DNA from 3 places in the Paenibacillus sp. 203 genome. Region 1 is predicted to be linked to each of the others. Evidence: a T-box and tRNA genes for the amino acid it is inferred to sense, from the RefSeq annotation. Region 1 holds a T-box; the other regions hold tRNA genes.
The links. The T-box of region 1 lies ahead of leuS (leucine--tRNA ligase). A T-box ahead of a tRNA ligase gene usually reads a tRNA of that ligase, here a tRNA-Leu.
Positions count from the first base shown of each region.

Region 2: it has a tRNA-Leu gene. The T-box ahead of leuS (leucine--tRNA ligase) is inferred to sense a tRNA for this amino acid. The anticodon was not compared.
Region 3: it has a tRNA-Leu gene. The T-box ahead of leuS (leucine--tRNA ligase) is inferred to sense a tRNA for this amino acid. The anticodon was not compared.

Region 1 is NZ_JAXCHD010000005.1:442,161-453,276, reverse strand. It holds gene WA407_RS14480 (iron-hydroxamate ABC transporter substrate-binding protein) at 1-98, opposite strand, end outside; gene WA407_RS14475 (ComEC/Rec2 family competence protein) at 224-2,803, opposite strand; gene WA407_RS14470 (deoxycytidylate deaminase) at 3,060-3,578, opposite strand; gene WA407_RS14465 (ComEA family DNA-binding protein) at 3,667-4,314, opposite strand; gene comER (late competence protein ComER) at 4,610-5,455, shown strand; gene leuS (leucine--tRNA ligase) at 5,436-7,874, opposite strand; T-box leader at 7,936-8,192, opposite strand; gene WA407_RS14450 (tautomerase family protein) at 8,377-8,766, shown strand; gene WA407_RS14445 (class I SAM-dependent DNA methyltransferase) at 8,839-9,612, opposite strand; gene WA407_RS14440 (CvfB family protein) at 9,615-10,523, opposite strand; gene rsfS (ribosome silencing factor) at 10,520-10,867, opposite strand; gene yqeK (bis(5'-nucleosyl)-tetraphosphatase (symmetrical) YqeK) at 10,864-11,116, opposite strand, start outside.
Region 2 is NZ_JAXCHD010000030.1:369-7,504, forward strand. It holds gene WA407_RS26020 (Crp/Fnr family transcriptional regulator) at 268-1,008, opposite strand; gene WA407_RS26025 (GAF domain-containing protein) at 1,307-1,756, shown strand; gene WA407_RS26030 (response regulator) at 1,900-2,553, shown strand; gene WA407_RS26035 (PAS domain-containing sensor histidine kinase) at 2,546-3,649, shown strand; tRNA gene WA407_RS26040 (tRNA-Gly) at 3,853-3,923, opposite strand; tRNA gene WA407_RS26045 (tRNA-Pro) at 3,933-4,006, opposite strand; tRNA gene WA407_RS26050 (tRNA-Arg) at 4,032-4,108, opposite strand; tRNA gene WA407_RS26055 (tRNA-Cys) at 4,135-4,206, opposite strand; tRNA gene WA407_RS26060 (tRNA-Gly) at 4,217-4,291, opposite strand; tRNA gene WA407_RS26065 (tRNA-Leu) at 4,298-4,385, opposite strand; tRNA gene WA407_RS26070 (tRNA-Lys) at 4,400-4,475, opposite strand; tRNA gene WA407_RS26075 (tRNA-Gln) at 4,480-4,554, opposite strand; tRNA gene WA407_RS26080 (tRNA-His) at 4,572-4,644, opposite strand; tRNA gene WA407_RS26085 (tRNA-Tyr) at 4,664-4,749, opposite strand; tRNA gene WA407_RS26090 (tRNA-Thr) at 4,754-4,829, opposite strand; tRNA gene WA407_RS26095 (tRNA-Phe) at 4,856-4,928, opposite strand; tRNA gene WA407_RS26100 (tRNA-Asp) at 4,995-5,071, opposite strand; tRNA gene WA407_RS26105 (tRNA-Met) at 5,097-5,170, opposite strand; tRNA gene WA407_RS26110 (tRNA-Val) at 5,201-5,276, opposite strand; tRNA gene WA407_RS26115 (tRNA-Glu) at 5,283-5,354, opposite strand; tRNA gene WA407_RS26120 (tRNA-Ser) at 5,387-5,478, opposite strand; tRNA gene WA407_RS26125 (tRNA-Met) at 5,482-5,555, opposite strand; tRNA gene WA407_RS26130 (tRNA-Asn) at 5,590-5,665, opposite strand; tRNA gene WA407_RS26135 (tRNA-Ala) at 5,670-5,745, opposite strand; tRNA gene WA407_RS26140 (tRNA-Ile) at 5,768-5,844, opposite strand; rRNA gene rrf (5S ribosomal RNA) at 5,881-5,997, opposite strand; partial or broken rRNA gene WA407_RS26150 (23S ribosomal RNA) at 6,075-7,136, opposite strand, start outside.
Region 3 is NZ_JAXCHD010000004.1:263-11,378, reverse strand. It holds gene WA407_RS09450 (DUF5695 domain-containing protein) at 1-1,998, opposite strand, end outside; gene WA407_RS09445 (aldo/keto reductase) at 2,719-3,570, shown strand; gene WA407_RS09440 (TetR/AcrR family transcriptional regulator) at 3,715-4,371, opposite strand; gene WA407_RS09435 (SDR family oxidoreductase) at 4,506-5,291, shown strand; gene WA407_RS09430 (SDR family oxidoreductase) at 5,338-6,168, shown strand; gene WA407_RS09425 (hypothetical protein) at 6,624-7,088, opposite strand; gene WA407_RS09420 (hypothetical protein) at 7,522-7,980, shown strand; partial or broken gene WA407_RS09415 (IS110 family transposase) at 8,019-8,250, shown strand; gene WA407_RS09410 (hypothetical protein) at 8,541-8,717, shown strand; gene WA407_RS09405 (hypothetical protein) at 8,970-9,176, opposite strand; tRNA gene WA407_RS09400 (tRNA-Leu) at 9,934-10,013, opposite strand; tRNA gene WA407_RS09395 (tRNA-Arg) at 10,026-10,102, opposite strand; tRNA gene WA407_RS09390 (tRNA-Gly) at 10,110-10,184, opposite strand; tRNA gene WA407_RS09385 (tRNA-Leu) at 10,196-10,276, opposite strand; tRNA gene WA407_RS09380 (tRNA-Lys) at 10,288-10,363, opposite strand; tRNA gene WA407_RS09375 (tRNA-Tyr) at 10,371-10,456, opposite strand; tRNA gene WA407_RS09370 (tRNA-Thr) at 10,461-10,536, opposite strand; tRNA gene WA407_RS09365 (tRNA-Asp) at 10,550-10,626, opposite strand; tRNA gene WA407_RS09360 (tRNA-Met) at 10,654-10,727, opposite strand; tRNA gene WA407_RS09355 (tRNA-Val) at 10,754-10,829, opposite strand; tRNA gene WA407_RS09350 (tRNA-Glu) at 10,839-10,910, opposite strand; tRNA gene WA407_RS09345 (tRNA-Ser) at 10,931-11,022, opposite strand; tRNA gene WA407_RS09340 (tRNA-Asn) at 11,026-11,101, opposite strand; tRNA gene WA407_RS09335 (tRNA-Ala) at 11,106-11,116, opposite strand, start outside.

The DNA.
Region 1 (11,116 bases):
GTTACAGTCCCACCCCCACTTGTAGCGCATGCACTCAATACCAGCATTAATGAAATGATAAACAAACAAGCTGAGGCTCTAAATTTAAAATAACTCACAATATTCCTCCCGTTAATAATGATTCTCATTTTCATCACTCATATGATTCTACCAAAGCTTACTGCTACTGTCCATGCAGATTGGATTCAAAGCAAACAGCCCACTCCTGAGAGTGAGCACCCTTTTAGTATGTTGTTGTATTATCATCTGTTTTGTACCGTTTACGTTGATACCGCACACTCAGTTTACCTTGCTGCGCTCGAATCTGTATCTCTCCCATCGTATCTGTTCGATATATAGCAGAATCAACTGCCGATAAACGTTCCAATACCGCTTCATTCGGATGTCCGTAAGTATTGGTCGCACCAACCGAAATAACGGATACTTTCGGTCGCCAGAAGGATAACCACTCTTCCGAGGTGGAATACTTGCTACCGTGATGTGCTATTTTCATGACATCTACAGCTTTCCCGACAGCCCCCGTTGCTCCCTTATCTTTCACACTTGATGAAAAACGAGTTAATTCAGAGAGCAACGACGACTCTGCTGCATCATCCATATCTCCTGTGAACAAAAAAGAGGCTCCCTCCATCTCCAATATCATGGCAACAGAGTAATGATTTTGCTCCTTCATAACAGGCAACTGCTCAGATTCGTTCTCCGGTGGCGTAAACGGATAGAGAAAGCGGATTTTCGTAGCCTGGTCTGGCTCCCATTCCATACTATGATGTGCACCGTACAGCTTAATCTGCTTGTCTAAAGCCGTGTTCAACAGCTTACGGAATGGGGCTTTATCTGTCAGGGTACCATTAAAAAACAAGGTAGATACGGGAATCTGGTCAAGCACAGCCTGTAGTCCTCCTGCATGATCATGATCTCCGTGTGTTAAAATGACAGCGTCCAGGCGATGCACACCTCGTTGCTTTAGCAAGGGTACAATCGTATCTTCACCTACCTCGTAGGGATCTGCGCGTTTGCGCCAAGCATTTTTCCCTGTAGCAAAGTCCATTGTACCCCCGCCATCTACCAAAATATGTTTCCCGCCCGGCGTAGTAATTAAAATGCTGTCACCTTGGCCCACATCCAGAAATTGAACAGTTCCCGTATTTCCTCCACTAGGAGATTGGTAACCTGTATACAATATCCCAAGCCAGGCGATAACACTTAGAGCCAGTGCCAAATGACGATAACCATTCCACTGTCGACGCGCAAATTTCCCTGCTCCCTCAGGTTCATGAGCTATATTCAAAACAGCAGCCCATTCGGCAGAAGCCGCTAATCCCGTATACACGGGTGATGATATGGGAGTGGAATTTAAAACAGAATTATCGTCTGTTTGCCTGCGAGATGCCAGCCACGTTTTGAGCCAGTACAGAACACTATACAGAGCCGCGTAATACGCCATGACCCACAGGATGGAGGAAGACGGCCAAATACTCACATAAGCATCATCCACATTCAGCCATTTCACTAGTAAGAAGGTCAAATCGTTCAATTGCTCTGCCGGCCATGCAAGAATACGAGCCCCATCCTCCCACAAAAAGGCAATCCCCATCGCCACCGTACCTAATGGAAGCACGATATATGTAATAAGGGGCACAAGCACAAAATTGGCCGCAAATGATAACAGCGAAAATTGATTAAAGTAGAATACAGTCATTGGAAACGAAACAAGCTGTGCCGTAATTGTAATCGCAACCTCACCGCCGACTAGGAGAGGGCATTTGGCGAAAAACGGCTTCATAAGCGGCATATAAATGAGCAACCCACCTGTCACCAAAAAGGAAAGCTGAAAGCTGACGCTAAGTAGATAATATGGATTCCAAATCAGCATGAGCAACGCGGATATACTTAGAATATTAAGTCCGTCTTTGAGCATACCTCGTCGGGCTGCAAACAAGCCGATCATCGCCATAATTCCCGCCCTCACAACAGAGGGAGAAGCACCTGTCAGCAGGACATAAGCCGGAATGAGTATCAACACGACTGTAAGAGATGTCTCGCGGCTAACTCTTAGTAGCTTGAGTAAATATAATAGTGTAGCTGCATATACCGCCACATGCATGCCCGATATTGCTAAAATATGCGTTAAACCAAGCTTCGTAAACTCGTTATACGTTGCTGGGTCCAACTCATCTGTTACCCCAAGCACCAGTCCTTTCATATATCCTGCGTGATGAAGTGATGTAAATGCCGATTCCATTCTCTGCCCTAGTTGCTCCCTTAGCTGATCATTCCATCTGAACAAAGTGTAGCGGTTCCACAGTGAAGCCTCCTGTTTCTGTAACGAGGCTACCCCATCGCCTTTGAAAAGCCAGTGGATTTCCTGTGTGTGCAGGTATTCACTGTAATCAAAGCCTCCAAAGTTCCCCGCTTTTGTAGGAGCCTTTAAGGTGCCACGCACTAGGATTGCATCTCCACGTTGCCATGCTGCCGCAAGTTGCTGTTCCTGCTTGGCAGCCAACTTGATATGAACAATGACCTGTTCAGAAATTGGTGTACGATTCTCGTCCTTTTTCGAATGACTTCCGTAGTGATTGATTGAGGTGACTCTCATCTCAAACTGTGTTCGATCACCATCTACCTGTACTTTAGAAGCGATAAGCCCTGCTACTTGAACAGGCATGTCTTCCACCATAGAAGACGATACATGAAGAGCATCGGGAATACTGCTAACATTATGCGTATCATGCCAAAACCAATGAAATCCACCACCACTGAATGCAAGCCAAAGTAATACCATATGCCGGATGGGGATTTTCATCCATAAAGCTATAAGCGGAAAGATCAGGGTAACCCCCGCCCAGAGTAACAAAAGCATATGTCCAGAATACAGACATGCTCCCGCACTTCCTGTAATCCAACAAACAGTAAGGGTCAATATAGGTCTAGTTAACACAAGCTTAGCTTGAATACAATCACCTTCCGGTAGCAAACATTGCTTTCTGTCCAAAAAACACAAAACAAAAAGAACCTCTGACAAAATAGCATTCGTCAGAGGTTCTTCCTCGTTTACTTTTTTAATTCATTACATCCATCAGTGTTTCTTTTGGTGGATGATAGGTTTTCAGCATACGAAAGGCGATTCCCTTTTCCTCCATCATAGCACGAACCTTGTCGGCATCTTTGGGATAAGGTCGGTGGTATACAATCTCCACAATACCGCTGTTCGCCAACATATTGGCACACGTCCAGCATGGCTGGTCGGTGACATATACTGAAGAGCCTTCACGATCAATTCGGTCAGTAAACAGCAGCAGGTTCTGCTCCGCATGAATAGTGCGAATACAACGCTGCTTCTTAACCATTTCCTCACGCCCATCACGGTGAACGACCCCATACTCTTCTGAGATCATGCAGCCTGCCTCAGAACAGTCAGGTACCCCGGATGGTGCTCCATTATAGGCCGTCCCCAAGAGCTTTTTACCTTGTACAAGTACGGCTCCAACATGACGCCGCGCACAGCGCGAACGGGTGGATACCATATAAGCGATATCCATGAAATAGGTGTCCCAGTCCTTGCGTACATCTGCACTCATTTCCATCTCTCCCGTATAAACAAGTTAAAACGTAAACCATATCCGCTACCGCCGTTCTCAGGACCTGTACATTATAATCTTATATAAGTTACAAACTGACATACGGCTTCATTTTAGCCAACATTTTAGCTCCGATTCCCTTTACATGATCCAAATCGTTCACACGTTTGAACGCCCCGTGCTGATTACGGTAGTTCAGTATAGCCTCGGCTTTTTTAGCCCCAACCCCTGGTAATTCCATTAACTCAGCAGCAGTCGCCGTGTTGATGTTTATCTTTTTTTCGCCGGAATCGGGTGTAGTAACCGAATCACTTACCCTATTGGTGCTACTCGTCGTTGCACCACTCGAACTGACAATACCTGTGTCTGAGCTCGGATTCGCAACACCTGACTGCTTTACGGCACTTGAATTTCCCGCAATAGAGTTTTCGCTCACAGCAGCAGATACACCAGTAGAAATCTGCACAGTATCACGTTTCACATTGTCAGCGGCTTCAGCATTCCTACTGCGCTCAGCTTTGTCTGAAGGTTCTTTTACACCAGGCTTTTTCTGGGCGTAGTCACTGCTGCGCTGCGACTCATTTGGCTCTGTCTCCATCGCCATAGCCTGCTCCACCTTATGGTTAAGTAAAGTCCACTCTTCTTGCGGCTCAGAGCGCTGTCCTCCGGCAAATAAAATAAGTCCACTCCCGATTACAGCAAGCGTTATCGCTGTTCCTGTCCATACACGTTTCATTTCCGTATCGTCCCCTACTCCACATGGATTTCGGGAAATTGAGCCGACTGAAAACACCGTCTCAATCAAACAGAGCAAGTCTGTCCAATTCCCGTTAAACCGGAGGGTGCAAACAACCTCCATACAGTCTCGCTGTGAGCATTTTCACAAAAAAGTGGTACGACCCCGGGGACGATCTAACATGCTCAGACATAAAATTCGTCATGTTGGCCAAGACCAGGCGCATACACTAAGAAGAATGACAGCTGACAGCACAGCGTCTATACCGCAAAGTATGAAAGGAGGACGTTGAACAATGAAAGTTGGATTTATCGGGACTGGCAGCATGGGAAGTCTGCTAATTGAGTCTTTTATTAATTCTAACGCACTCAAGCCGCAGCAAATATCAGCAAGCAATCGAACGCATTCCAAGGTAACCGAGCTAGCCCGTCGCTATCCAGGTTTGCATGCAGCCCAAAGCAACCGTGAAACGGCAGCGGAAAGCGATGTTCTGTTTATCTGTGTGAAGCCGCTGGAATCAAAAGCCGTAACGGATGAAATACGCAACGTCATTACAGAAGAGCAAATCGTCGTATCTATCACAAGCCCGGTGCAGATTCGTATTTTGGAACATGCACTGAAAGCCAAAGTGTCCAAAATTATTCCAAGTATCACCCACCAAGTGGGCAGCGGAGCCTCGCTGTGCATCCATGGAAGCCGGATTACAGAGGAGGATCGCACCCTTCTGGAAGAGCTTATGTCCCACATCAGCAGACCGATTCGGGTTAAAGAATCTTATACTCGGATCACGTCGGATTTTTCGAGTTGTGGTCCTGCTTTCTTGGCCTTTTTTATGGACCAGTGGATTCAAGCCGCAGTTCAAGCTACAGGTATAGACCGTACGGAGCTATGCGCCCTGGCCGGTGAAATGATCATCGGCACTGGAAAGCTGCTCACGGAAGGCGGGATGACACCAGCCGAGTTACAGGCCAGAGTGGCGGTTCCCGGCGGTATTACCGCCGAAGCTCTCGCATTGTTGGACATCAGCCTGCATAGCGTCTTTCCCGAGCTAATACAGGCCACGCACAACAAGTATGAAGAGGACATGCAAAAGGTAGATGTCTCCTTCGGCTTAAAGCCGATTAACCGGCAACAATATTAACCAGCTTACCTGGAACAGCAATTACCTTCCGGATCGTTTTGCCGGCCAGTGCCTGCTGAACATTGTCCAACGACACAGCGTATGCCTCCATCGCTTTAGCATCAAGGTCCTTAGCAATCGTTGCACGCTGTACGATTTTACCATTTACTTGCACAACAATTTCCACTTCGGCGTCCACTGTCCATGCTTCATCATAAGCAGGCCAAGCCGCGTAGGTAATGCTATCATTGTGCCCCAGCAGCTGCCACAATTCCTCAGCCAGATGGGGTGCAAGCGGCGACAGCATTTGCACGAAGTTTTCCATTGCTGCACGCGGCAAAAGGTCTGCTTTGTATGCATCGTTGGTGAAGATCATCAGCTGGCTGATCGCTGTATTAAAGCGCAGCGCATCCAGATCTTCGGTTACTTTTTTCAGCGTTTTATGCCAAGTACGATTGAACTCATCGCTACCGCCGTCATTTGTAATTTTATCATTCAGGCTACCATCCTCGGAAACAAACAGGCGCCATACGCGGGACAGAAAACGATGTGCTCCCTCTACCCCATTCTCATTCCATGGCTTGGTCGCTTCCAGCGGCCCCATAAACATCTCATAAATACGCAGCGTATCGGCGCCAAACGTATTGACAATATCATCAGGATTAATGACATTACCGCGTGATTTACTCATTTTTTCATTGTTGTTGCCCAAAATCATACCCTGGTTGACCAGCTTATAAAAAGGCTCTTTTGTTTCCACTACGCCGATATCATACAGTACCTTATGCCAGAAACGGGCATACAGCAAGTGAAGAACCGCATGTTCCGCTCCGCCAATATACAAATCAACAGGCATCCATTCACGTTGTTTCTCTTTGGATACAAGCTCTTTGTCATTTTTCGGATCAATAAAGCGCAGGTAATACCAGCAACTTCCTGCCCATTGCGGCATTGTATTCGTCTCGCGACGTGCTTTCATACCTGTCTCAGGATCAATGGTTTCCACCCAATCTGTTGCGTTCGCCAGCGGGGATTCACCTGTACCTGAAGGCTTAATATTGTCCATCTCCGGCAGTACGAGCGGAAGTTGGTCCTCAGGAACCGTTTTGATCGTTCCATCCTCCAGATGAATTACCGGAATCGGCTCGCCCCAATAGCGTTGACGGCTGAACAGCCAGTCACGCAGGCGGTAGGTGACTTTGCCGTGTCCTTTGCCCTCGGCTTCCAGCCATTCAATCATCTTCGGAATCGCTTCCTCGTTGGTAAGTCCATTCAGCGGGCCTGAATTGACGTGCGGTCCATCCTCAGTATATGGCTCATTAGCCACATCTCCACCTTGGACAACCTCAATAATATTCAATCCGAATTGCTTGGCAAATTCCCAGTCACGCGTATCGTGAGCAGGTACAGCCATAATCGCTCCAGTTCCGTAGCCTGCCAGTACATAGTCAGCAATCCAAATCGGCAGCTTTTCGCCGTTCACCGGGTTCACTGCATAAGCTCCTGTGAATACGCCTGTTTTATCCTTGGCCAGATCCGTACGCTCCAGATCGCTTTTACGAGCAGCTTGTTCACGGTACTGTTGTACAGCATCCTTTTGCTCAGGCGTAGTGATAATATCCACTAATTCCTGCTCTGGTGCCAGCACACAGTAGCTTGCGCCGAACAGTGTATCTGGGCGGGTTGTAAATACTGTGAGTTGCTCGTCATAGCCTTCAATTGGAAAACGAACCTCTGCCCCGGTAGACTTACCGATCCAGTTCCGCTGCATATCCTTAATACTCTCAGACCAATCCAGTTCCTCCAGATCATCCAGCAGACGATCCGCGTATTCCGTAATTTTCAGCATCCATTGACGCATTGGTTTACGGACGACCGGATGACCGCCACGCTCACTCTTGCCGTCAATAACTTCTTCATTCGCCAGCACTGTTCCCAGCGCTGGGCACCAGTTCACGGGTACTTCAGCTACATATGCAAGGCCGCGCTTGTACAGCTGGATGAAGATCCACTGTGTCCATTTGTAGTAATCAGGGTCCGTCGTGCTGATTTCACGATCCCAGTCGTAGGAGAAGCCGAGCGATTTGATTTGACGGCGGAAGTTATTTACGTTTTTCACCGTAATTTCGCGTGGGTGCTCCCCTGTATCCAGCGCATGCTGCTCGGCAGGCAGACCGAAGGCGTCCCAACCCATCGGATGCAATACGTTGTAGCCGCGCATTCTTTTATAACGTGAAACAATATCCGTAGCTGTGTAGCCCTCTGGGTGGCCTACATGCAGGCCGGCTCCAGATGGGTACGGAAACATATCCAAAGCATAAAACTTCGGTTTGCCCGGCTCTTCCCCGGTGCGGAACGTCTTGTTCTCATCCCAATATTTCTGCCATTTTGGTTCAATACTTTGCGGTTGATAGCCGTGCTTCGGCTGTGTGTCTGTCATTGTCTTTTCCTCCTCAAACGGTATGCAACAAAAAAACCTCTGCATCCCGTAGCGTGTCAGCGCTAGGGACGAGAGGTTTTATTCCCGTGGTACCACCCTAGTTAGCAGAAAGCGTTCTTCGCGTTCTACTCCCTTTGCACCTGATAACGGAGGTGATCCGATGCGGGTTAATAACAGGATACAAGCACCTGTAAAGGCGTTCCTGCGTTGGACGCATATCTCCGAGGCGAGTTCACTTTGCGCTGTCAACCGGCTTGCACCACCCGCCGGCTCTCTATATGTCCAGACAAAGCTACTATTCCTCATCAGCGATTGTTTAACCGTTAATAATGGCACTATTATATTGAAAACCGCGAAAAAAGTCAAATAAGGACTAGCTTTGGTGTTAAAGACCCTCTTCATACTAATTGTTCATGACACATGCATACGAATGTTTTATAATAACTTCGAATTAAATTGATGCAAATTGAGTTGAGTTGAGATAAGAAAGGTGAGCTGAGACATGGCACAGATTAAAATTTTTGGAATAAAAGAAACTCTAAATCCAATCAAAAAGCAACTATCAGAGGTGATTCATTCTGCTGTGGTGGATGCGTTCAAATATCCTCCAGACAAGAGGTTTCATCGTTTTTTTCCTATGGATCAGGAAGACTTTATATATGCCGATGGTCGCTCTGAGGCGTACACCATTATTGAAATCAGTATCTTTGAAGGCAGAACGACAGAAGCTAAGAAGCAACTCATCCAGCTGTTATTCCAACGAATTACGGACCATTTTGGCATTGCTCCACAGGATCTTGAGATTACTATATTTGAAACGCCCAAACAGAACTGGGGTATTCGGGGTGTACCGGGTGATGAGCTTCAGTTGAACTATAAAGTGAATATATGAGTGCAAAAAGACGCCCTTCATGTCATCATGAAAAGCGTCTTTCTTTTCCTAAATTTGCTCAATGAGTCTTCACTATTTTACAGCAACATAAAACAGTCTCGCCGCGTCATCTTCTGCTTCTACCCATTCAAAATCCGCATATACCTTCACATCACGAAAACCTGCTTTGGACAATTCTGCCTTCATCCAGTCTGGGTCATAGGCACGCTGTACATGTATTTCCTCGAAACGCTGGTATAGATCGCGTCCTTCATGTTCTGCTTTCGCAAAGATACTAAGATGATGCTCAATTTCACAACGAGGAGTGTCCAACGCACATGTCCAGATATATGAGATAGAGCGATCATCCAGTACGAATGGCTGCTCTTCATCATAACGTAAAAACGTCTGGGGATGATGTACATCGAACAAGAAGGTTCCGCCAGGCTTCAGTCCAGCATGAGTTCTACGAAAAGTAGAAATTATATCTTCTTCCTCCAACAAGTAATTCAGACAATCGCAAAAAGAAATTACAGAATCCACAGGCTCGGGTAAAATCCATTCTCTCATATCCTGCTGTATCCAGCGAACGCTTCCCTCACGAAACAATCGCTGTCCCTGGGGAGTGGTTTCCATTTTGCGACGGGCTACTGCCAGCATGTCAGAGGATAAGTCGATTCCAGACACTTCGAAGCCCGAGTTAACTAGGGGAATCGTAATCGAACCCGTTCCACAGCCCAGCTCAGCCACCGTATGCGGCATACCGTACTGATCCCAGGCCTGCCGTGCAAAGCATAACCAGTCTGGGTACGGCATGTCCTGCATCAGCTCATCATACACATAGGCAAACTTCCGGTAAGAAGCCATTTTTATTCCCCATTCCCGTCCTTCGGTTTCGGCATTTTCTCCACCAGGTAGGTCCAGTTTTCCTTTTGTGTAACCATTCCTTCCTTCATCAGCTTGCCCATCGCACGCTTGAAAGCGGATTTACTAATACCAAACCGTTGCTTGATAATATCCGGCGGCGTTGCGTCAGAGTAAGGCATGCCGCCACCCGGACGCTCCTTCAGAAAAGCAATCAACCGCTCCGCATCCTCATCACGGCCTACTTCCTTGCGTGGCGACATCGCCAGGTTGACCCGACCGTCTTCGCGAACAAGTGTGACCCGTACCTTAACCTCTTCGCCCAAGCGAAGCATCCGGTTGCGTTCCGAGGAGTGAATCATCCCAATCGCACCAAAACCAAGCACACCTCCGTCCACCAGAACGAACGTGCCCATTTGAAGCGGCTTGTACACAGTCGCCTGCACCCACGTATTCAGCCACGAATCAGGGGCGTGAAAGCACAACGGAGCAAGCTCCTGTTCCCCTGCCAGCTTAGCCCGCAGTCTGCCTTGCTTGTCATGCTCCATAATGGCATATACGTAGTCGCCCACCTGAGGATGTAAATCTCGGTTTTCTGGCAACTCACGAATCGGCAGCAAAAGCTGACGACCCAATCCCATCTCTAGGAAACAACCCAAACGCGGATGCACATCGGCCACCTCAAGCTTTGCCATTTCGCCCAACGACAAGAACGGCTTTTTCATGGTTGCGGCCAAGCGGTCCTCTGTATCGTGAAAAATAAATACCTCCAACCGTTCACCAACTTCAATTTCACGTGTCAGCTCCGTATAATGTAGCAGCACATCCTGCTCACCAACAGTGAGAAAGTAGCCGAAAGGAGATACCTCACGATCCACCATAATGGTGACATAAGTACCGGCGATCAAACTCATACTTTTTCCACAACCTTAGCATCCGACCAGAGTCGTTCAATGTTATAGTATTCGCGCTCGTCGCGATGGAAGACATGCACTACGACATCCCCCAAATCCATTAGAACCCAACGGGCGGAATCCATTCCTTCGATTCCTTTGATGGTCACACCTTCATCATGAGCGCGTTTGCGAATTTCTGTTGCAATCGCCTGTACCTGTGTATCCGAATTACCATGGCAGATGACAAAATAATCAGCTACTAGTGATATTCCCCGCAAATCCAGTGCGACAACATTCATTGCCTTTTTATCATTTGCAGCATCAACCGCTGTTTGCATTAATTGCTCATTAGTTAGGGTCATTCATGAACCTCCGTTTTTCTCTGTTTTAGTTGTTGAATCAAGTCATTACGCGACAAGACTGTTAGTGGAAAAATAACCTTTTTCTTTTCCAGCAACAATGAAATCGTGGAGTCGAATCCAGCGATAAGGCCCTGCTCCAAGCTTTTCTTTGCCTGTTTACGGATATGCTCAACCCCCGGAAAATCCCGTCCCGGTTCGATGTAATCAGCGAGACACACGACTTTATCCAGCAGGCTCATACCTACGCGT
Region 2 (7,136 bases), on a different contig from region 1:
ACTTGTAAATAATCCCTTTTTAACCTTGATCCCTTCCACCTTTTAGTCAACCATTATTAGCTCCACTGTTACTTCAAAACAGCTAGTTCATAAAATGTCATGTGTTCAGTTCCATTTAATATAAATACATTTTATTGGTAATTAGCCGCTATACGACGTTGATTAGTTTTTTTCTAATCTATATTGTTCGTTACCCCATGTACTAGATTGTTAGAAAACATGCAGCAAGGCGAAGTCTCTTGGACCCCGCCTAATGGTATTCATATATTAGAGGCGACAAATTTCATGGGCACATTGGCCGTACGAAGGACAGCAGCACATGCCACGTAATACCTTAAGATCGTGAATGACAATCTTTCCATCCCTTGTATCTAGGGTTCCCTGCTCTTTCAGCGCGCTCAGCATCCGGTTCACACTCTCTCGCGTCGCTCCAATCATCTCACCTAATTCGGAGTGACTTAGCTTCATATTTAGTAAAATGCCATCCTTCACAGCCACGCCACATGTATTGCTAGCACGGATCAATGTAGATGCTAACGCTCCAGTTTTACCATACAACAGTAAGTCCCGAAAACGCGATTGCATAATGCGTTGCTTCATCGCCATCCACTGGATGAACTGAAGTGCCATTTCCCCATTTTTGGACAAGAGCGACTCCAAATCCTTAACAAGCACGACGCCTAACTCACACACATCGGCTGTTTCCGCAGTGCAACTATACTCTTCTCCATCTATCCCGCTAAATTCCCCTATTAAGTCGCCTTGATGCTGAATGGTCAGAATCAGTTCTTTACCATCTTCTGTCGATTTACGAAGTTTAACATGACCTGAATGTATATAATAAAGCTGCTCTGCATCATCGCCTTCTCGGAAAAGCATAACGCCTGCCTTTACCTTCTTCCAGGACATAATATCTTTTAGCAGAACAAAATGTTCTTCTGTCAAATAAATCTGAATTCCCGTGCGTTCCGCTTCGTCCCCAAACCGTTCCATACAAGTGGCTTGCATGTTAGCGTCCTCCTCGTGTTTACCTGATATCTATATCATAATGTTTTAATGCCTGGGTTGTTATCGGGAGAACACCTGATTTTATACCTTCCTACTCCCTGATTTACTGTGATAAATATCACTTCCGAGGTAAGCTAACGCCCCATTTATCGACCTTTTCCTTACTCCTTACCCGACCTCATGAAAACTCAGTGTTTCCTGCGCCTATAGATCAGGGGGTTCCCTGATCTACTTTTGTAACTGTCGGAACTACAATGAATTAGAGATATAGTGGGTTATGAAAAAGGATGTGTCTTCTATGCTACAAATAACGGATGAAATGCGAAAAGAACTGAACCAGTTAAGAGATACTATTTATAGTGATCTCACTGCCCTTGCATTTATGTCCAAGTCGGGTGGTAAGCTGCATTGGTATTACGCCTCCGGCAACCGAAGCAATCGCTATCGCCTTATTTCTTTTAAGATTGGCCATGGTATTGCCGGGATGGCTGTTCGCTTGGGACGTATCGTGACTGTAAGTGCTTTACTATCAGGTAGTATACGTCTGCGTCAGGAGTGTGCACTAATGCTGGCCGAGCAGCTTCACTCTGCTGTTGCTATTCCCTTTTCCAGCACAGGGGATCTGCCTAACGGTGTGCTGCTTCTTGGTAATCGTGATGTGAGGACGTTCACAGAGTCTGATGTGGCCGAGGCCACTCAAGTCGCTCAACGCCTTAGCCAACTATGTGCTTACCCTCTCACTCCATAGATCAACAATGTTTCTGTAGATAATAAAACTCATAAAATACTTGATAGGGCTGTCCCTAACTATCTTTGTTGATTGAAATCCCTAAAATTTGCTATGATTATGACAAAACGCACGGTTTTTTTACCGTTCGAGGGGATGACAAATTGATTCGTATACTAGTAGTGGATGATCATGTTGTCGTACGTTCTGGCCTTATGGCCCTATTGGACGGCAAAAATGGTATTAAGGTCGTAGGAGATGCAGCAGACGGGGATGAGGCGATCCGCAAAGCAGTAGAGCTACAACCTAATGTCGTACTCATGGATTTTAGCATGCCACCTGGCAAAGATGGTCTCACGGCAACTACTGAATTAAAAAAACAGTTGCCCGATACAGAAGTCCTTATTTTAACGATGCATGACGATGAAGAATATCTGTTCCGAGCCATTCAAGCTGGAGCATCCGGATATATTTTAAAAAGCGCACCTCACGAGGAGTTACTCGCTGCCATCCAGTCTGTGGCCGAAGGTAGTGCCTATTTGTACCCGAATGCAACCAAACGACTGATGAGTGAATATCTGGACAAAATCAAACAGGAAGGCATAGCTGGACCCTATGAATCTTTGTCTGAGCGGGAAAAAGAGATTCTATCCTGGGTAGCCAAAGGATATGCCAACAAGGAAATTGCCGAGCACCTGGTGATTAGTGTCAAAACCGTAGAGTCCCATAAAAGCAATCTTATGGAGAAGCTTAACTTGAAAACACGACCTGAGCTAGTCAAATTCGCACTAAAAAAGGGGCTGCTCCATTATGAATGAACCTTCTAACCCTTTACTGCAGCATGCCTTTGGTGAATCAACCGATAAACTGCTGAATGATCTGGAAATTTATATACCAGAATCCCCTTTTCTTCATGCGCTGCGTAACTCACTCCACCAATTATCCAATCTGAAATTTGCTTTAGATACGTCTTCCATCGTTGCTTTGACCGATCATCGAGGTATTATTCAGTACGTAAACGACAAGTTCTGTGAGATTTCGCAATACAGTCGTGAAGAGCTGATCGGTCAGGATCATCGTCTTATTAATTCAGGCTATCATACCTCTGCCTTCATGAAAAACCTGTGGACTACGATCCGTTCAGGTAAGGTATGGCAAGGAGAAATACGTAATCGTGCTAAAGATAACAGCTACTATTGGGTGAATACTACGATCGTTCCGTTTATGGATGAGGAAGGTAAACCCTATCAGTACTTAGCGATCCGCAATGAGGTCACTAAACTGAAGAAAGTAGAAGCAGAACTCCAGTCTATGATGACGCAAGTCATGCAAATACAGGAAGAAGAACGTAAACGCTTTTCAAGAGAGCTGCATGATGGGATAGGACAAAGCTTGTTTTCACTTATCATCCAATTGGATAGCCAACTTGCCGAACAACCTAGTCCTACTCTGGAGAATCTTCGTTCGCAGGTGACCGACATCATCAAAGATGTTCGTGGTCTAGCGTGGGAACTTCGTCCCTCAGTTCTGGATGATCTGGGTGTCGTCCCAGCCATAAGAACCTATATTGAAAACTTCTGTTCTCATTACGGGATTGAGGTGCATTTTCAATGCAATCTACGTAAACGGGTTGATATTCGCAAGGAAATTGCAATTTATCGGATTGTACAGGAGGCATTAACGAATGTAGCCAAATACGCAGATGTAGCAGAGGCATATGTCGACGTTGAGGATCAAAATGAAATGATACAAGTGACCATTCGGGATGAGGGCATTGGATTCTCTGGAAAGTCCCAAGGAGAGGGAGTTGGATTGTTCAGTATGGAAGAACGAGCTAGAGGGGTAGGGGGATTTATGAGCATAACCTCTGCTCCAGACAAGGGAACCTCCATCCAGCTGACCATTCCCGTGTAAAAACTGTCCACTAAATCGGTTATCGGTGTATGCCTGTTGTATGATCAGAACGATATACACCGATACCGAAGATTATGGATAATCAACACATTGTGGATTACATGAGGATAAATACAAAAAAAAGAGAGAGCTCTGTCCCCAGACAGGCTCTCTTTATTTATAAGGTGTCACCACTGAGGCAACAAGAATCCGCTATAGCAAAAAGCGGGTGATGGGAATCGAACCCACGCTACCAGCTTGGAAGGCTGGAGTTCTACCATTGAACTACACCCGCAAATCAGTATCGGGATGACACGATTTGAACATGCGACCCCCTGGTCCCAAACCAGGTGCTCTACCAAGCTGAGCTACATCCCGACATTATACATTTTTTTTTAAGAAATGGCGCGCCCTGAGAGATTCGAACTCCCGGCCTTTTGATTCGTAGTCAAACGCTCTATCCAGCTGAGCTAAGGGCGCATATTAAATTCCATAATGAGTAGTCAAGGCGCCACCCAGATTTGAACTGGGGAATGAAGCTTTTGCAGAGCTTTGCCTTACCACTTGGCTATGGCGCCGTATGGATAATGGAGCGGACGACGGGAATCGAACCCGCGACCCTCGCCTTGGCAAGGCGATGCTCTACCGCTGAGCCACGTCCGCAAAATATGGTGCGGTCGAGAGGACTCGAACCTCCACGGGGGGTTAGCCCACACGGACCTGAACCGTGCGCGTCTGCCAATTCCGCCACGACCGCAAAATAATTATAAATGGTGAGCCATGAAGGACTCGAACCTTCGACACCCTGATTAAAAGTCAGGTGCTCTACCAACTGAGCTAATGGCTCTTAATGGCTGGGGATATAGGATTTGAACCTATGCATGACGGAGTCAAAGTCCGTTGCCTTACCGCTTGGCTAATCCCCAATAGATTAAGAATAAAGGGCGGCCGATGGGGCTTGAACCCACGAATGCCGGAGTCACAGTCCGGTGCGTTAACCACTTCGCCACGACCGCCATATGATTATGAAAAGACTGGTGGAGGATGATGGATTCGAACCACCGAACCCGTAAGGGAGCAGATTTACAGTCTGATGCGTTTGGCCACTTCGCTAATCCTCCAGAATGGTGCCGGCGAGAGGACTTGAACCCCCAACCTACTGATTACAAGTCAGTTGCTCTACCAGTTGAGCTACACCGGCACATTACTCATTTCCCACTTGAAAGGTGGCTCGGGACGGAATCGAACCGCCGACACGAGGATTTTCAGTCCTCTGCTCTACCGACTGAGCTACCGAGCCATATTTTGTTTTATTACTACATCATATAATCCGCACTTTATATGCCAATTATATATGAAGTTAAAATGGCGGAACTGACGGGATTCGAACCCGCGATCTCCTGCGTGACAGGCAGGCATGTTAGGCCTCTACACCACAGTTCCAGAGGCATTTCCAACAGGAAATTAATTGCGGGGGTAGGATTTGAACCTACGACCTTCGGGTTATGAGCCCGACGAGCTACCGAACTGCTCCACCCCGCGACATTAAAAGGCATTTCTCAAATTTTCTTATGGTGGAGGCTGAGGGGATCGAACCCCCGACCCTCTGCTTGTAAGGCAGATGCTCTCCCAGCTGAGCTAAGCCTCCATATTATGACCCGTAGGGGATTCGAACCCCTGTTACCTCCGTGAAAGGGAGGTGTCTTAACCCCTTGACCAACGGGCCTTGCAAAATAAGTTCTGGTTTCAATAAATTTATGGCGGAGAGAGAGGGATTCGAACCCTCGCACCACTTTCGCAGTCTAACCCCTTAGCAGAGGGTCCCCTTATAGCCACTTGGGTATCTCTCCGAGTAGCGGCAGAGGGGATCGAACCCCCGACCTCACGGGTATGAACCGTACGCTCTAGCCAGCTGAGCTACGCCGCCACCTTATATATAAAATTCAGAAATATTCAAAACATGGCTCCCCGAACAGGACTCGAACCTGTGACAACTCGATTAACAGTCGAGTGCTCTACCAACTGAGCTATCAGGGAATATTGGTGGAGCCAAGCGGGATCGAACCGCTGACCTCCTGCGTGCAAGGCAGGCGCTCTCCCAGCTGAGCTATGGCCCCAATCTTTTTGTTATTCTGGAAGTGGTGGGCCTTAGTGGACTCGAACCACCGACCTCACCCTTATCAGGGGTGCGCTCTAACCAGCTGAGCTAAAGGCCCTAACATGCAAAACTTCATTATCCTTTGAAGGATATCGCTTGGCGACGTCCTACTCTCCCAGGACCCTGCGGTCCAAGTACCATCGGCGCTGGAGGGCTTAACGGTCGTGTTCGGGATGGGTACGTGTGGAACCCCTCCGCTATCGCCACCAAACATGAATTTGCTGTGCAAATTCTACATTCAAGGTTACACCCTGAAAACTGGATCCGAAACTTATTTGCGTTTTATTTTAGGATAAGCCCTCGACCGATTAGTATTGGTCAGCTCCATGCATTACTGCACTTCCACCCCCAACCTATCTACCTCGTCGTCTTCAAGGGGTCTTACATACTGGGAAATCTCATCTTGAGGGGGGCTTCACGCTTAGATGCTTTCAGCGCTTATCCCTTCCGTACATAGCTACCCAGCGGTGCTCCTGGCGGAACAACTGGTACACCAGCGGTACGTCCATCCCGGTCCTCTCGTACTAAGGACAGCTCCTCTCAAATTTCCTACGCCCACGACAGATAGGGACCGAACTGTCTCACGACGTTCTGAACCCAGCTCGCGTACCGCTTTAATGGGCGAACAGCCCAACCCTTGGGACCTACTTCAGCCCCAGGATGCGATGAGCCGACATCGAGGTGCCAAACCTCCCCGTCGATGTGGACTCTTGGGGGAGATAAGCCTGTTATCCCCAGGGTAGCTTTTATCCGTTGAGCGATGGCCCTTCCATGCGGTACCACCGGATCACTAAGCCCGACTTTCGTCCCTGCTCGACTTGTAGGTCTCGCAGTCAAGCTCCCTTCTGCCTTTGCACTCTTCGAATGATTTCCAACCATTCTGAGGGAACCTTGGGGCGCCTCCGTTACTCTTTAGGAGGCGACCGCCCCAGTCAAACTGCCCACCTGACACTGTCCTCGCACCGGGTCACGGTACCAAGTTAGAACCTAGATACGATCAGGGTGGTATCCCAAGGATGCCTCCTCTCAAGCTGGCGCTCAAGATTCTACGGCTCCCACCTATCCTGTACAGATCGTACCCAAATTCAATATCAAGCTGCAGTAAAGCTCCATGGGGTCTTTCCGTCTTGTCGCGGGTAACCTGCATCTTCACAGGTATTAAAATTTCACCGGATCTCTCGTTGAGACAGCGCCCAAGTCGTTACGCCATTCGTGCGGGTCAGAATTTACCTGACAAGGAATTTCGCTACCTTAGGACCGTTATAGTTACGGCCGCCGTTTACTGGGGCTTCGGTTCATAGCTTCGCCCGAAGGCTTACCACTCCCCTTAACCTTCCAGCACCGGGCAGG
Region 3 (11,116 bases), on a different contig from region 1:
GTTCTCACCGGTAATCGTCACCGGATCGGTGTAGTAGTACCATACGGGCATATGACCGCGTGCCGCACGGGTTTTGGCATTAATTTTACTCATCATTTCCAGGGCTTTAGTTTGCTCGCCCTCTGTATCTATATTCTGCTTGGCTAATGTATATACAGCCTCTTCCCCTGTATTGTCGTAGCTATATTCAGAACCGTAAGGATACTTTGTATTTTTAAAATTGTTATATTTACGATCCATTTTTTCCTTGAGATCATTCGCTTCATCATCATAGCCTTCATCATGAAGTGCCTGAATAATATCCGGTGTGGTCAGTTCGCCCATCAAACCTGTTTCCCAGTTGTACGCGACTGGCCCTTCATACAATGCTTTGAAAATGTTATACGCCCGCAGCAAATAGGTTTCCTTTGGATGCTTGTAAGTGACAAGATCCGGGTATTCCTTGGCAATCTTGTACATGCTGAAATACGTGTTGTATACGTGCGGATAAGCATACCCTCGATAGGTTGGTGTATCGTTCGGTTCCGGCATCAAGAAATCATGAATTAAATAATCCTCATGATGTCCGTTCATCAGATTCGTCCAGATCGCCGTCTCCAAATAATCGTCTACTGCCCGCACCTCTTTGGCGACTGGAGACAGTGTGTTTTTCTCAGCCAGGAACTGTCCGTGGGTCAGACCCCAATCATCCCCCCAGCCCCAGTAGCCGTTGAAAATGTTGCGTTTGGATTTGGTATGCATCATCCAATCGTCAAATACCTTGTCGCGCAGATCACCCGGTACATTCCATTGGGTTTTGTCGACCATAAATGTAGCATGCCGTTGCAGCGCTTGATCAATCGGCTCGATGGCATAGAATTGTAACACCGTTTTATTACCGTTGCCGTATTCTACCGTTATGAAGTTTGGACCCAGCTTAGTAAATTTCAGTTCATAAATGTGATGTCCTCCGGGCTTGCTATCCGTCTGCGGAATAACGGTTCCGTCTGGATAGGTTACTTTGCTGATCGCCTGCTTGGAGCGCAGGTCCACCTTCGCCTTTTGATTCGTAGGCACGATCATACCCGGTACGACTGTTGTATCCACCAAGTTTTCTTGGTACAACGTATCTTTTACATCATGCTCGTCCTTCACCGCCAGAAACTTGAAACCATAGTTTTTGCTTTGACCGGGATTCAGGATTAGGCTTGTATTGGGCAAATACCCCCGGTTGGTGGACTTGATGACATTGGAATGAATATAAAATACATTGAGTCCTTCCAGCCATTTGCCTTCGTTAGCCGGGTTCCACGCCCATTTACTGCCCGGATGCTCCTCATCCCGCCAGTGATCCTGATACTCAAAGCCCGCACCCGTTGTGGAATCAGGAATCAGCAGCAGGGAAGAACTAATGCCGCTGGGACGCCCAGCTGTGATGTAGGAGCTGTTATTGCCGACAAAGGAATGCGTCACCACTCTAGTTTCGTAGATCGCATCACCGTTGGTCCACTGCTCATTGAAAGGCAGAGGCAAACCAAAATCACCAATCTCCAATTTTTTCCCACTTGTATTCTGCACCTGTATATTCCACAACACCGAACCATTCGACTCTGCCGAATACGTTTCGATGACTTTAAAATTGCGTATCCCTTCTGCATGAGTAGAATTCTCGTACGTGACAGTGACACGGTTACCACTGGTCGTGATCTTACGTGCGTCTGCCGACTTGTTCGTCCATGCCTTCGTCCAGCTGCCTCCATCCAATCGGTATGTGAACATCAGCTCCCCTAGCCACTGATGATCTGCGGTGTTCTGTTCAGGTGTTACCGTTGCGTTCATGACATACTCTGTCGGGAAAGCATCTCCCTTGATACGTATGGATGAAATTTCGCCATGCTCGCCTGTCTGAATCGTCAGCTTGTCATTGGATAGTTCATGGGCCTCTGCCGTATGCGTCCCAAACAACACAGACGCTGTGGTTAAAAACAAAAATGCCGCCAATATTCCCTTAAATTTCATCAACACGGCCTCCTTTTGGATCTCGGGGTCCTGATTTGTTTGCCAATCAGCTGAATTCTCTTCATTTCGCCGCAACCTCCTTGGAAATGTAAGCGCTACAACTCTATTGTACAAATCCTTGTCCATTGGTAAAATCAACATTTTCAACCGATTTATATAGGATTTCAACCTAATAGAGGGATACTGTTAGATCGGCAATCGACCAAGCTACGACAGATTTATCTGAATTAAGATTACAGAGGATGGAGAGAAAGAAATTTAGATAGGGAGCAAGGAGGCATTTTTAGATATATCGGGGTGTGATCAGATTATACAAACGGACACTTAAAATCGAGAATTTATTTTGAGTTGCTGTAGTGGGGAATCGTTACGTTGGGTTTTCCAGATGCGAAGGTATTTATTTAATAGATTCGCTCCTAAGGTAGAATTTGGAGTCTGCGTATGTAAAGAATTTCTGGGATAGGGTATGGGGTATTTGCTGCTTAGTGATTATTTCAGACATTTGATCCTCCCCGTGCCGTCATTCTTTAAAGTTCGATTATAGTCCATATTTATCTGTTAAATAGGTGGTAGTGAGAGGATTAGGCAAACATTTGGCACGAACGGGATAACGATCGCTTTGTCATCTGGTGCATAATAAAGATGTGAAGTGGGTGTCTGTTATGAATATGAATTGTAGTTGAATTACACATAATAATTAAAAATACTGGAGGATTTTATATGCAAAAAGTAACTTTGAACAATGGGGTTGAGATGCCTATACTCGGTTTTGGTGTTTATCAGATCCAAGATGCAAATGAATGTGAACAAAGCGTTTATGACGCTATTATGGCAGGCTATCGGCTGATAGATACCGCTGCCTCTTATTTAAATGAAGAAGCAGTTGGCAGAGCGATCAAACGTAGTGGCGTGACAAGAGAGGAGTTATTTATCACTACGAAACTTTGGGTTCAGGATACGGGTTATGAGCGTACAAAAAAGGCATTTGTAAAATCACTGGATAGATTGCAATTGGATTATTTGGATTTGTATTTAATTCACCAGCCATATGGAGATGTGTTTGGTTCTTGGCGCGCTATGGAGGAATTGTACCGTGAAGGAAAGGTCCGTGCAATCGGCGTTAGTAACTTCCATGAGGATCGCCTGATCGATTTGATTATTCATAATGAAGTAGTTCCTGCCGTGAATCAGGTTGAAACGCACCCATTCAACCAGCAAATCGAAAATGCAAAATTCATGAAAGAAAATAATGTTCAGATCGAATCCTGGGCGCCTTTTGCTGAAGGGAAAAATAACTTGTTCCAGAATGAAATATTGATATCCATAGCTGAAAAGTATAATAAATCCGTTGCTCAGGTGGTTTTACGCTGGTTAACACAAAGAGAAGTTGTTGTGATTCCAAAGTCTGTTCGTAAAGAAAGAATTACCCAAAACTTCAATATCTTTGACTTTGAGTTAAGCCAAGAGGATATGGGGTCGATTACTACGTTAGATACGAAACAGAGCCTGTTCTTTTCACATCGCGATCCTGACATGGTGAAATGGATCGCTACCCGTAAACTCGATATCTAACCATCTTTTAAAAGATCGCCCGTAGGTTTTGATTACGCCAAAAGAACCAACAATTAAAAGTATAGAGTAGATGCCCTAAGGATATCTACTCCTCTTTTTCGTTTGCGGCATCAATGGATTATTCTTTTGGTAAGCGCCTGGTCATCATCGGTCCATGATATTTGGAGCTGTTCGAGGGTTTTTGAGTGCAGGCAGTAGAATACCATCGATTAGCGCTGTAAAGAAAGGCTTGTCGAACGGTTTGCGCTGGATGAGTCCGCGAAAAGAAGCCATTGAAGTAATGACCTGGCAAGCCATCTCAATGTCCGCGTGAGCAGGAATTTCACCGCGGACGACGGCTCGGTTCATAAGCTCGCGGTTTACAACAACCCATGGCTCGAAAATCCCGGCTGTTCCTGCTTCGGCAAATTCCGGATGCTGCAAAAAGGAGCCTAGGCCCGCTAGGACTCGAAATTTGCGTTCTTCTTCCGCGATCGATTGCGGCTTCAAAAGCACGAGGAGATCTTCGCGCAAGGTTCCTGTATCAGGCAAGCTTTCGAGCTCAAGATGATTTCGATTCATCCATGCCAAGGCGTCTCGGACTAACTCCGCCTTGGAAGACCAGCGGCGGTAAACCGTCGCCTTCCCAGCCTTTGCTCGAGCCGCGACCATGTCCATTGTCATACCATCGAAACTCGTATCGGCGAGGATGGCGATTGCCGCCTCAAGGATTTTATCATCCCGCGTGTGATCTCTCTTACGTCCCAATATTTTCGCAGGCTTTTCTGCCACGACCTCAGTTAATTCGCCCCTCTCAGACATTTCCTTTTTTATTTTACTCATAAACTTAGCTCCTTTTAAAATATATATTCAGAAACTCATCAGTTCCGGAACTTTACAGTTTCGTTTTTGTGTGATTTAATATCATTATCCCACATCCAACGGGAAATATATAGATGGTGCCCCATACCAAAAAGGAGATTACGATCATGCAAGACAAACCCGTAGCCTTGATCACCGGTGCCAATAAAGGAATAGGTTTACAGATTGCGAAGGACCTAGCGGAACAGGGCTTCACCGTGCTCGTTGGATCACGCAGCCTCGAGAATGGAGAAACTGCCTCCAAAAGCATCGGTTCGGATGCGCACGCTCTCCAGCTCGACGTTACCGATCAGGACTCCATTGTTGCTGCAACAGAGCGTATTCGGAACGAATTTGGTCGTCTCGATGTACTTGTGAACAATGCGGGCATATCACACGCAGGTAAACCGGACGATCCGTTTCCGAGCAGTGGAGCGACGAGCGGTCTTTTGACCGTTGCTTCGCTCGAAGACATTCGTTCGGTTTATGAAACTAATGTTTTTGGTGTCATTGCAGTCACTCAGGCCATGTTGTCACTTTTACGTGAGGCTCCGGCAGCACGCATCGTCAACATGGGCAGCACCGGCGGCTCCCTTAGCTGGAATTCCATTCCGGAAAACTCACATCGTGCGATGTTTGGGGCCTATTCGGCATCAAAATCGGCTGTTCATGCGGTGACACTTGCCTTTGCTTTTGCGCTTGAATCGACAAACATCAAGGTCAATGCGGCCTGTCCAGGTTTTACATCGACTGCGCTCAATAATTTTGCTGGCACTCGTAGTGTTGAACAAGGGGCGCGTGAAGCAGTCCGGCTTGCGATGATTGGTGCGGACGGTCCAACAGGAACGTTCTCAGATGAGGATGGACCCATCGCGTGGTAATTATAATTTATACAATAATGGTTAGTAGCTTAAGGGGGATTTCATGATGCGTGTTTTCGTAACAGGAGCAACAGGTTACATCGGTTCCGCTGTCGTCCGTGAACTCATTGATGCGGGTCATCAGGTCGTCGGTCTTGTGCGCTCAGACAATAGCGCTGCGAAACTAAAAGAGGCTGGAGCCGAAGTGCACCGCGGTGACATCGACGATCTCGACAGCCTTCGTAGTGGTGCGGCTGCTGCGGATGGTATTATTCATCTGGCATTCAATCACGACTTCTCGAACTTCGCCAGGGCACTCACAGCAGATCTGCACGCCGTCGAAGCGATGGGGGCGGCGCTGGAAGGGTCCGGGAAGCCGTTCGTGGTCACCACGCACGCCAATGGAGTGGCAGCAGAAAACGTAATGTTATTGCTGGCTGAGCGCGGAGTGCGGACATCGATCGTAGAGCTTTGCCCTTCGGTACACGGTGAGGGTGACACAGGATTTGTGCCGAGACTGATCAACATTGCCAAAACGAAGGGCTTCTCAGCCTATGTGGAAGAGGGGAGTAACCGCTGGCCGGCTGTGCACCGCCTTGACGCCGCACATCTATACCGCCTTGCATTAGAAAAGGCACCCGCTGGTTCACGACTAAATGGGGTCGCAGATGAAGGCGTGCCATTTCGCGACATCGCAAGTGTTATCGGTAAACACCTGAACGTGCCTGTAGTCAGCATTTCACGTGAAGAAGCAGACACCCACTTCGGCTTCCTCAGCACACTTGCAGCGCTCGATATCCCGAGATCAAGCGTTGCAACTCAGGAACTTCTGGGATGGCGGCCTGTGCAACCTGCACTGATCCACGACCTCGAACAGTCTCACTACTTCAACAACTGATTGGAGGCGAGACCGAGAATCGATCATGGGCCGCTTAATAAAGCACTTGAGAAAAGCGAAGCAAGACATGGACTAACAACAACATGTATGAAATAAAAGTTTGGATATTAAAACGAGATCAACACGAGTGCATACCACACTAAATGTTGTTATCTTCATTCGCAGCAAACTATTCTGGCTAATCGTATTGTTAGCTCACTTCCCACAAGGAAATTTTTCATCTTCACTTATGGTATGGTTCACCGCGTTGGCTGAAGGGGCAAGTTTTCAAAAAAATAGTCTCCTTATCAGAGACTACCCACCATCTTCCTGTTTGTAATCATACGATAAGCGGTAGCTTTTCATCATTCTTTCAAAAAGGGCCATCCTTTTGCGGGATAGCCCTTGCTTTAATTTCACATTTTTTTGCAAAGAGAATAAGGGGCTGGATTCCTCCATTTGCGCTTTTGCTTACTTTAATATTGTCCTTTAATTACAAAAAACGAACCCCGAATTGTTCCAGCTAGTTTAGACTTCTGCCTAGCAAACTTAAACTTCCCTTCTAGCTCCTTTGGTACCTCCATCCCCTCAGAAAGCTTAAAACCAACGGCCCGCTTCTTAGGGTCATCCACCGTATACATGACATTGATTGCAAGACCATCCTCATAAAAAACGTAGGTAAATTGGATATTTTCCACTTGAAAACGCGACGTTTCTAAAGGTTTAGCCGCAAACGCAATATCACGTTCTTCTCTCAAAATTCGGTTCACATAATCAAGGCTCTCCTGGCTTTCGCTAGCTGGTACAACCGTAAACTCATGCTTGTATTTGTTCATAAAATAACGGGCTTCATTGGCACGTAAACCAGCAAGCGCTTCTGCTACAGGTGAAGACTCTAAACCAACCGTAGATACATCTTTAAAATCAACGAGATACGACATTTCCATTCCTCCTCTTCTCTCTTTACGCCCTAACAGCTTCCGCATTTCACCAAAATCGATTTTATTTTTCAAGTTGTTGTAGAAACACACTTATAGCCAGACTTCAAAATAATTCTCAATTCTCTTATCTACCACATAGTATACCAAAATTGGTTCAAGAGAAGATTTTCAATGGCGAATTTGTTAGTTTGTTAAATAGTGTTCACATAGACTGGTATTCACAAACACCGCTTTAAATATTCGACCAGCGAGATAATACGATGCTGCCTATAGTTCCTCTAGGTCGGGAAATTAAGGACTCAGAGTATGTCCTAACAAAAAACTCTCGGCCTGTGCCCTCTACTCCATTAAGGAGGTTCAGATTCACAAGCCAAGACATTTTCATTCATGATGGTGGCCGTTAGGCCATGTTTGTTTGGGAAAGACCCTCTGCATGGAAGGGGGCGTACCCGCATATGTAAACCAAATAAGTACGATACCTATCTATCATGAAAATATAGAGGCACGGTTCAAGAATTATATCGTGCCTGTAATTGCGCTAAACTTTGTAACGGTTATACACGAGCGTCAAATGAAAAAAAACGCCGGCGACGACAAGTTGTTGCGGCAGATGATCGCGGCTATGGACGAAGGCTTTCGCGTGTTAGAGGCCTTAGGGTATCCACTAACGCCGGCCGCGCAAGCTTCACTAATCCGCAAACGACCGGCGTTGATGCGCCTTTTTATAAAAATTTATCATAGGATGCCGATCCGCCGGCTGGTTGACGGATTCGTAGGGGAAATCGTAGCTTTGAGCCGCGTGTTTCACCTTTGGAAGGAACGGTCCCGGGTCCCTACACCCAACTGGGACGTGTTGGAAAAGCGTTTTGAAGCCAAGGTCAACCGTTCATAACTTTTACCCGAGGAGTAATCAACCGAAGATGATTCTATTTCTACAAAGAAGACTTTGATCATTATAAAACAAGGGGCGTTCAGTTGCTTGAATCTCCGAAACTTAACGCGACAGCATGACGCGTTTACCGGTCTATATATTCAAATTAAGCTGCAGTCCAAACCGCATTGGATCAGATGTCTCCTGAATACAAGGGTGTTTATCGGGGATCTTCATTCTGCGGTGTCGTTGAAAACCTTATTGGAGTTCCCCACCTCTGATGCCGTTCTGAAAGCCGGTGTCTGATAAAAATATAGTATTAGACTGAATTGAATATAGTAATAGCGGCAGCCTTGGACTAAAAAAGGAGAAAGTCCTAGACTACCGCTGTTCTTTATTTAACTAACGTTCCTCGTTAGTTGAATAAGCACGCTTTCTTTTATTACACAATATCTTCGTACTGTTCAGTATTTCTATCATTCATCTTTTACTTTTATAATGAGAAGTGTTAGACTAATATAGGTTTTATATACTTATTACCGATTACTAAGATGTGTAATCAATGAAAGGATTTGATGAATGTGGAATCGACTAATTTCAAAGTTATACCTGAAAAACTTAAAGGTAGGACGATTGAAGATGTCGCCATCACTACTAATGCTGTGGTTATTAAATTTACTGATGGTACTTATTTAGATATCTATCTCGATGAGGCTGCACAAACATTAAAGACATCAACAAACAAGCTGGATAGTTAACTCAACACTTTACACTTAGCTATCATTTTCCCAGCTTCCTCCTTCACAGTTTGCGTCAAATGCGACATAAAACCTCCACTTATCTTGTTCAACTAAACTGCCCGTTAGCTCAATGAAAAAAAGCAGCCCCTCATGAACTGCCCTACTGCTACTCACTTCAACAATAGGATGAGTTCATTCAAAGGCTACCTCATTTACCAAGTAATCCAACCACTCGTTCGTTTGTAACTGTGTAGGAGCTCGTATTCTTCACTACGCATCAGTCGTTTCATTTTTGTTCTTATACAGACGATAATCATCTTTTCTTGCTATTTTACATTCTTTGTTGTAATGAACACTCTTGATTCCTTTACGGAAATCCTTAAGCTTCTCTTTTCTTGGATCTTTGGGCTTATTATTGATCTCCAGACTTTGCTGTTTCTCATCTTCCCAGAATTGAATCTCTTCCCGTGTAAACATCTTCATCCCCGTTGTGCCGGGTTAGATTTTGGCATTTGAAGCCATGACCTTAGACACAACTAATAGAAGAAGATCTTCGGATTGAACATTAGCTCACCTCTGATTTTATTCTCCCTTATTTTAACATATTTATAACTATCCTGGCCGTTAGTTTAATAAAAAGAGCAGACTTGAAGCGCCTGCTCAACATTGTGTGTTATTTAACTATCGTTCCTCGTTAGTTTTACGCCCTATCCATAGAAAGCCTCGTGTGTACCTGTCATATCTGGCATCGTGATATCCATGGTCACCAGGTCCAGTTGCTTCTCAGACAAAGATGACTCCGGTCAGTGCTTCGCTCAAAGCCCATTAACCGATAGTTAAGCAGATTGAAACTCTGGATCTGGAGCGGTTGCTTCTCTCGCCGATACCAGAGTTAGGTTGCGGGGCAATTTCTGATGAGATTTTCTGTCTGCATGCTGATATTGCCTTCAAGAACTGAACTACGAGCTGAAACTTAAGTATATGAAGAAGATCAGAAAATAAAAATTCTGGAAGTTGCCTGTGTATGTTAATAACGCAAAGGAACGGAGGAGATTGCCTTGAGGTTTCTACTGATTGTCATGTCGATAGGAATTGTTTAAAAGTAAAAAAGGAGAGATGGCATAAAAATAAGCCATCTCTCCTTTTTCATTTATATAAAGCGGGTAATGGGAATCGGACCCACGCTACCAGCTTGGAAGGCTGAGTTTTACCATTGAGCTACATCCGAAATAGATGCCGGTGAGAGGACTCGAACCTCCACGGTTTCCCTCACGATTTTGAGTCGCGCGCGTCTGCCAATTCCGCCACACCGGCTTATGAAGTTAATGGCGTCCCCTGAGAGATTCGAACTCCCGACCTTTTGATTCGTAGTCAAACGCTCTATCCAGCTGAGCTAAGGGGACTAATAAATGGAGCGGACGACGGGAATCGAACCCGCGACCCTCGCCTTGGCAAGGCGATGCTCTACCGCTGAGCCACGTCCGCAAAAAACAAGATGCGCGTGGAGGGACTTGAACCCCCACGTCAAAGACGCTAGATCCTAAGTCTAGTGCGTCTGCCAATTCCGCCACACGCGCATGTAATACAATGGTGAGCCATGAAGGACTCGAACCTTCGACACCCTGATTAAAAGTCAGGTGCTCTACCAACTGAGCTAATGGCTCGTAAAACTGGTGGAGGATGATGGATTCGAACCACCGAACCCGTAAGGGAGCAGATTTACAGTCTGATGCGTTTGGCCACTTCGCTAATCCTCCAAAATGGTGCCGGCGAGAGGACTTGAACCCCCAACCTACTGATTACAAGTCAGTTGCTCTACCAGTTGAGCTACACCGGCATATTAAGTTAAATGGCGGAACCGACGGGATTCGAACCCGCGATCTCCTGCGTGACAGGCAGGCATGTTGGGCCTCTACACCACGGTTCCAGAGACAACTCTCTTAGTTGAAAGTAATTGCGGAGGCAGGATTTGAACCTGCGACCTTCGGGTTATGAGCCCGACGAGCTACCGAACTGCTCCACCCCGCGACAGTAATAAATGTTTATTTTTCAAGTGGTGGAGGCTGAGGGGCTCGAACCCCCGACCCTCTGCTTGTAAGGCAGATGCTCTCCCAGCTGAGCTAAGCCTCCGAATTACTATGACCCGTAGGGGATTCGAACCCCTGTTACCTCCGTGAAAGGGAGGTGTCTTAACCCCTTGACCAACGGGCCATATATCTATTATTAAGAGCTGGCGGAGAGAGAGGGATTCGAACCCTCGAGACGCTTTTGGCGCCTACACGATTTCCAATCGTGCTCCTTCGGCCAACTCGGACACCTCTCCACATGGCTCCCCGAACAGGACTCGAACCTGTGACAACTCGATTAACAGTCGAGTGCTCTACCAACTGAGCTATCAGGGAATATTGGTGGAGCCA